2 regions of the Stenotrophomonas acidaminiphila genome follow, and region 2 is predicted to be linked to the other one. Evidence: riboswitches for the same ligand, from Rfam matches in the RefSeq annotation. Region 2 holds a riboswitch; the other holds the start of a gene.
What was found. Region 2 has a riboswitch for cobalamin ahead of metE (5-methyltetrahydropteroyltriglutamate--homocysteine S-methyltransferase). Riboswitches for the same ligand answer to the same signal wherever they lie in the genome.
Positions count from the first base shown of each region.

Region 1: another riboswitch for cobalamin. It lies ahead of btuB (TonB-dependent vitamin B12 receptor); the one in region 2 lies ahead of metE (5-methyltetrahydropteroyltriglutamate--homocysteine S-methyltransferase).

Region 1 covers NZ_CP043567.1:1,364,194-1,367,590, forward strand. Annotated here, with positions in the region: gene btuB (TonB-dependent vitamin B12 receptor) at 1-1,306, opposite strand, end outside; cobalamin riboswitch at 1,421-1,664, opposite strand; gene cobT (nicotinate-nucleotide--dimethylbenzimidazole phosphoribosyltransferase) at 1,791-2,861, shown strand; gene F0P95_RS06235 (histidine phosphatase family protein) at 2,858-3,397, shown strand, end outside.
Region 2 covers NZ_CP043567.1:404,260-407,656, reverse strand. Annotated here, with positions in the region: gene metE (5-methyltetrahydropteroyltriglutamate--homocysteine S-methyltransferase) at 1-1,697, opposite strand, end outside; cobalamin riboswitch at 1,905-2,143, opposite strand; gene F0P95_RS02090 (SMR family transporter) at 2,211-2,543, opposite strand; gene dusA (tRNA dihydrouridine(20/20a) synthase DusA) at 2,704-3,397, shown strand, end outside.

The DNA of each region.
Region 1 (3,397 bases), 960 kb from region 2:
GCTTCAATGCCGGGTTGCTCGACCACGGGAAGTACAGGTCGTTGAAGGTCGGTGCCTTGAAGCCGGTGCCGGCGCTCGCGGTCAGGCGCAGGCCGTGGCCGAGCGCCAGGCCGTAGCCGAGGCTGCCGGTGGTGTGGTTGCCGAACTGCTCGTTGTCGTCGTTGCGCACGCTGGCCTGCAGCGAGTGCGCGCCGAAGCGGCCCTGGTACTCGGCGAACACGCCGGTGTTGTCGCGGTTGTCGATCGAATAGGCGGTGGTGCTGGTCACCTGGTCCTTCTGCCAGTCGCCGCCGACGCTCAGCTGCTGGCCCTCGGCGAACAGGAAATCGCCCTGCACGCTGGCGGTGTCGCGGCGCGTGTCGAAGGTGGAAACGAAGCTGCGCTTGCCGGCCTGGACGTAGTAGCTGTCGGCCTGGTCGTCGTTGCGGCCCACCTGGACGGACAGGCCGAACGCGTCACCCGGGGTCCAGCGCAGCTTGCCGCCGTATACCCGCTGCTGGTTGTCGGCCTCGTTGCCGCCATAGATGCTGCCGTCGTACTGGTTGCGGCTGGCGGCGTCGAGCATGTGGCCTTCCACGCTCAGGGTTTCGCCCAGCGCGTAGCCGCCGCGCACGTTGAGCGAGGTGTTGCGGTAGCCGTCGCGGTCGGGCTCGTCGACATAGCAGCCCTGGAACAGCGTGGCCGACCCGTTGCACGCGTTGATGCCATCGGTCTTCTGCCAGGCGCCCTGCGCCGACACCCAGCCGCGTTCGCCGCGGTTGCTGAAACCGGCGCTGGCCTGGCGCAGGTTGTGGCTGCCGGCGGTCAGTGCCAGGTTCTGCTGCAGGCCCTGGCCGGCGGCGCGGGTGAAGATCTGGATGACGCCGCCGATCGCCTCGGAGCCGTACAGGCTCGAACGCGGCCCGCGCACGATCTCCACGCGCTCGATCTGGTCGATCGGCAGGTCCTGCAGCGCCGGCATGCCGCTGGAGGCGGCGCCGATGCGCACGCCGTCGACCAGCACCAGTACCTGGCTGGAGGCGCTGCCGCGCATGAACAGCGAGGTGATCTTGCCGGGGCCGCCCTGGTTGACGAAGTCCAGGCCGGCGCGGCCACGCAGCAGGTCCAGCAGCGAGCCGGCCTGGCTGCGGTCGATCTGCTCGCGGTCGATCACCTGCACCGGCACCACGCTGTCGGCGATGGAAACCGGCGTACGGGTGGCGGTGACCACCACGTCGTCGAGTTCGGTGGGCGCCTGCTCGGCGCTGGCAATGCCCGGCAGCACCAGCGCAAGGGCGAGGGAAAGGGTGTGGTATGGCAGTTTCATCTGAACTCCTGGATCCGCGCGCTCCCGCGCGGATGGACGGTGGAGGCTGCCAGGAGAAGGGAAACGACGGAGTGCGCGCACGGCGCCACTGCCGCCGCCATGCCCTCCGCATCGCAACCAGTCGGCTTCCGGGCCGGTCTCCGGGCTCGCAGGCGAAGCGCGCATCGACGCTTCCGGCCAGGCGCCTTCCCGTGCGCTGGATGCACAGTGGCGGTATGCCTGTCCTTGTCCTGCTTACCGTTGCGGGGGCAGCGCCGGACTGGCGCGGGCCAGGATGTTCCTGGCAGGCGCGGCACCGGCTTCCCGTTTCAACCGACCAGAGCGAATCTGGCCGGTCACCCGAAAGTGCGGGCATTCTATGCCATCACCCGCCGCGCTGCCCGCTGAGGCCCGTGCAGGGGCAGGCGGCGGCGCCCGTCACGGCACATCGTGCAGGCGTCATGCGCCCTACAATGCGCGATTGCAACGCGGTATCGGAACACACGTGACAGACGCATGGTTCACCCGGGCCTGCCCCGCGCCTTCGCAGGCGCACCGGCAGCATGCCATCGCCCGCCAGCGGCAACTGACCAAACCCGAGGGGGCGCTGGGGCGCCTGGAAACCCTCGCCATCGAACTGGCCGCCCTGCAGGGGCGTGAGCAGCCGCAGGCCACGCGGGTACCGGTGCTGGTGTTCGCCGGCGACCATGGCATCGCCGCACAGGGCGTGTCGGCGTATCCGGCGGAAGTGACGGTGCAGATGCTGCGCAACTTCGCCACCGGGGGCGCCGCCATTGCCGTGCTGGCGCGCGAACTGGGCGTGCCGCTGCATGTCTGGGACGTGGGCAGCCTGGCCGATGCGCCGGTCAGCGGCGTCACCTGTGACAAGCCGCGCTGCGGCACCGACGATTTCACTGCCGGTCCGGCCATGGTCCCGGCCGACCTCGATGCGGTGTTCGCCGCCGGCAGGCGCGCGGTGTCCGCGGCCTGCGGCGATGGCGCCGACCTGCTGCTGCTTGGCGAGATGGGCATCGGCAACACCACCTCGGCCAGCGCGCTGGCGGCGGTGCTGGGGCCGTTGCCGCTGGCGGAACTGGTGGGGGCCGGCACCGGCCTGGATGCGGCGCGCATCGCCCACAAGCAGGCCGTCGCCGCGCAGGCGCTGGCGCTGCACGGCGACGCGATCGCCGCGGCCGGCGACCCGGGCCGCGAGGCCCTGTGCCGCGTCGGCGGGCTCGAGATCGCGGCACTGGCCGCGGCCATGATCGCCGCCGCCCAGCGTGGCGTACCGGTGCTGGTGGATGGCTTCATCGTCTCCGTCGCGGCGTTGGCGGCGGTGCGCATCAATCCTTCGCTGCGGCCGTGGCTGCTGTTCTCGCACCGCTCCGCCGAGCGTGGCCATGCACGGGTATTGGAGCAGCTGCAGGCCGACCCGCTGCTGCAGCTGGACCTGCGCCTGGGCGAAGGGTCCGGCGCGGCGCTGGCGCTGCCGCTGCTGCGCCTGGCCTGCGCGCTGCACAACGGCATGGCGACGTTCGCCGAAGCCGCGGTTGCCGACCGGAGCGCCGCGCCGTGATCCTGGACCTGATGCGCCATGCCTCCACCGGCCGCCAGGGCCACCTGGACGGCCGCAGCGATCCGCCCCTGCTCGACGGCGCGGTGGACGCGCTGCTGCAGCGCCACGGCGACGGCCAGTGGAGCCGGGTGATCGCTTCGCCGCGGCGCCGTGCGCTGGATACCGCCACCGCGCTGCTCGCCGGCCGCGAGCTGTTCTGCGAAATCCACCCGGACTGGGCCGAACTGGATTTCGGCGACTGGGACGGGCGCCATTACGACGAGATCCCTGCCGAACTGCTGGCCGGGCTCTACGACGCGCCGCATGCCGTGGTGCCGCCCAACGGCGAAAGCTGGCAGCAGTTCCAGCAGCGCGTCGATGCCCAGCTGCAGCGGCTGCTGGACGAGGACGAGGACGAGGGTGACGGGCCGGTGCTGGTGGTCAGTCATGCCGGCGTGCTGCGGCTGGCGGTGTCGCGCGTGTGCGGCATCCCGCTGGCGGCCCTGTGGGCGATGCGCATCGACTACGGCACCCGCGTGCGCCTGCGCGTGGAGCGC
Region 2 (3,397 bases):
CATTGCAGCATCGTTACCGGGCCGGTGAGCATGCCCTTCATCGGCCGGCGGGTCAGCGACTGCGCGTACCGCGACCAGCGCACGGTCATCGGCGCGGGACGGCTGATGTCGCCGTAGATCACCGGCGGCTTCACGCAGCGCGAGCCGTAGCTCTGCACCCAGCCGTTGCCGGTGAAGGCGAAGCCGTCGAGCTGTTCGCCGAAGTACTCGACCATGTCGTTGCGCTCGAACTCGCCGTGCACCAGCACATCCAGCCCGATCTGCTCCTGTACGCGCACGCACTGCTCGGTCTGCACGGCGAGGAAGGCCTCGTAGTCGGCGTCGGAGAGCCTGCCCGACTTGTTGCGGGCGCGGGCCTCGCGCACGTCCCGAGTCTGCGGGAAAGACCCGATGGTGGTGGTGGGGAAGGGGGGCAGGCGCAGCGCCGCGGTCTGCAGCGGCAGGCGCCGTGCATGCGGCGTCGCGCGGACGGTGTCGGCGGCGGTGAGTGCGGCCACGCGCGCCTTGACCGCGGCATTGTGCACGCGCGACGAGCGCCGCCGCGCGTCGGCCGCTTCGCGCGCTGGCGCCAGTGCCGCTTCGGCGCCGGCGCGCCCATCGAGCGCGTCGGCCAGCAGCTTCAGCTCGCCCAGCTTCTGCCGCGAGAACGCCAGCCAGCCACGCAGTTCGGCATCAAGCTTCTTCTCCAGCGCCAGGTCGACCGGGCAATGCAGCAGCGAGCACGACGGCGCCAGCCAAAGTGGATCGTCGCCGCGATGGCCGCGCGCGTAGCGGGCGAGGATCAGCGCGTTGTCCAGCGGGTTGCGCCAGATGTTGCGGCCGTCCACCAGCCCCAGCGACAGCACGCGCCCGGCCGGCAGCGCGCGCAGCACGGCGTCGAGCTGTTCGGGGGCGCGCACCAGGTCCACGTGCAGGCCCTGCACCGGCAGCGACGCGGCCAGGGCGAGGTTGTCGTCGAGCGCGCCGAAGTAGGTGGCCAGCAGGATGTCCGGATGTGGGCCATCGGCCAGGCGGGCATAGGCCTGCCTGAAGGCGACGCGGGCGGCATCGTCCAGATCCTGCACCAGTACGGGCTCGTCCAGCTGCACCCACCGCGCACCTTCGGCCTGCAGGGCTTCGAGCAACTGCGCATACACCGGCAGCAGGGTGTCGAGCAGGTCCAGCGGGTCGCTGCCGTCGGTGGTCTTGGACAGCCGCAGGAAGCTCACCGGCCCCAGCAGGACCGGCCGTGTCTCGATGCCCAGCGCCTTCGCCTCGCGGTATTCGGCCAGGGGCTTGTCGCCGCGCAGCGTGAAGCGCTGGCCGGCCTGCAGTTCCGGCACCAGGTAGTGGTAGTTGGTATCGAACCACTTGGTCATTTCCAGCGCATGCAGGTCGATGCCGGGACGCTGCAGGCCGCGTGCCATCGCGAAGTAGGCCGCCAGCGGGGCGCATACGGCCAGCGCGCGGTAGCGTTCGGGTATCGCGTCGAACAGGAACGCGGTGTCGAGCACGTGGTCGTACAGCGAAAAGTCGTTGCTTGGCGGCAGCTCAACGCCGGCCTCGCATTGCAGCTTCCAGTGGCGCACGCGCAGCTCGGCGGCGGTGGCCTGCAACTGCGCGGCATCGCTCTCGCCGTGCCAGTAGCTTTCCAGCGCGCGCTTGAGTTCGCGGCGCGCGCCGATGCGGGGAAACCCCAGGTTGGTAACGATCGTCATGAAACTTTCCTCATTGCGTGGGCATTGAGGAACGAAGGAACCGCACGGTGCCGCGCTGGCCCTCCGGGCAGGCCTCCACCATGCCAGCGACCTCCGCCCCCGCGGGCGAACCGGGTTCCTTGACGGAGGCAGGCGGCACCGCCACGCGCGATGCGCGGACGGTTCCGGCCGCCTCCCCGCGGAGACGCCAGGTCGAAACAGGAGGCGACGCGCCTCCCGGCCCAGGCCGGTATTCGGGCTGATGGACATGGACGCGGTTGCGTCCGCCTAGTGGCCGTCGCTTCCCGGGCGTTGGGCCCAGTGCTCGATGACGGCGGTCGTTTCCATTCACCGCTGCGGGGCAGCTCCGGAATGACGGGCCTTGCAGGCGCGCTTCACCGGATTCCCGTTTAATTCCATCCCTTCATGCGAATGAAGCGATGAATACCTTCGGCGCGCACACGATAGGCGGGTGCGCGGCGCCGGTCAAGCGGCGGCCGGGCATGGGCCCGGAAAGCGGACGGGGGCCGCGGATCAGTGCGCGGTCGAACGCGAGAACACGTTGATCACCACCACGCCGGCGCAGATCAGCGCGATGCCGATCAGCGCGGGCAGGTCGAGTTTCTGCCGGAACACGAACAGGCCGATCAGCGAGATCAGCACGATGCCCACCCCGGACCAGATCGCATAGGCGATCCCGGTGGGTATCGATTTCATCACCATCGACAGCAGCCAGAAGCACAGGCCGTAGCCGACCAGCGAACCCAGCGTCGGCCACAGCCGGCTCATCCCGTCGGAGGCCTTGAGCAGCGAGGTGGCGATGACTTCCAGGACGACGGCGCAGGCGAGCAGGAGATAGGCGTTCATCGGCCCATTCTCGCCCGGCGTGGCGGCGCGTGTTGCCGCGTGCGCCCGCATCCCTGGCTGCGGGGAACGGCCCCGTTCAGGCGCTTCGTTTACCCTTGGCATCCCCTGCACCGCCCCCTGGCCGCAGGTGGAGCCGATCCAACGTCCGGAAGAGTCCGTTTTGCAGCCGAACCACGACCCGCGCCATGCCGCCTCCCTGCGCCTGTCCGTCGCCCCGATGATGGACTGGACGGACACCCATTGCCGGGTGTTCCACCGCATCCTCGCGCCCGGTGCGCGGCTGTATACCGAGATGGTCCACGCCAATGCGGTGATCCACGGCGACCGCCAGCGGCTGCTCGGTTTCGACGCCAGCGAGCATCCTCTGGCACTGCAGCTGGGCGGCAGTGACCCGGCGCTGCTGGCGCAGGCCGCGCACATCGCCGCGGACTGGGGTTACGACGAGGTCAACCTCAATTGCGGCTGCCCGTCCGACCGGGTGCAGGCCGGGCGCTTCGGCGCCTGCCTGATGCGCGAGCCGGAACTGGTGGGCGAGTGCGTGGCGGCGATGGTCGCCGCGGTGGACATCCCGGTCACGGTGAAATGCCGGCTGGGCGTGGACCAGGACAACGATTACGCGGCGTTCGCCGGGTTCGTCGACCGCCAGGTGCAGGCCGGCGCAGCGATGGTCGTCGTGCATGCGCGCAATGCCTGGCTGCAGGGGCTGTCGCCCAAGGAAAACCGCGAGGTCCCGCCACTGCGCTATGACTGGGCCTACCGGCTCAAGGCCGAGCGCCCGGCATTGCCGGTGGTGCTCAACGGTGGCCTGGCCACGGTCGAGGCGGCGCAGGCGCAGTTGGCGCATGTGGATGGGG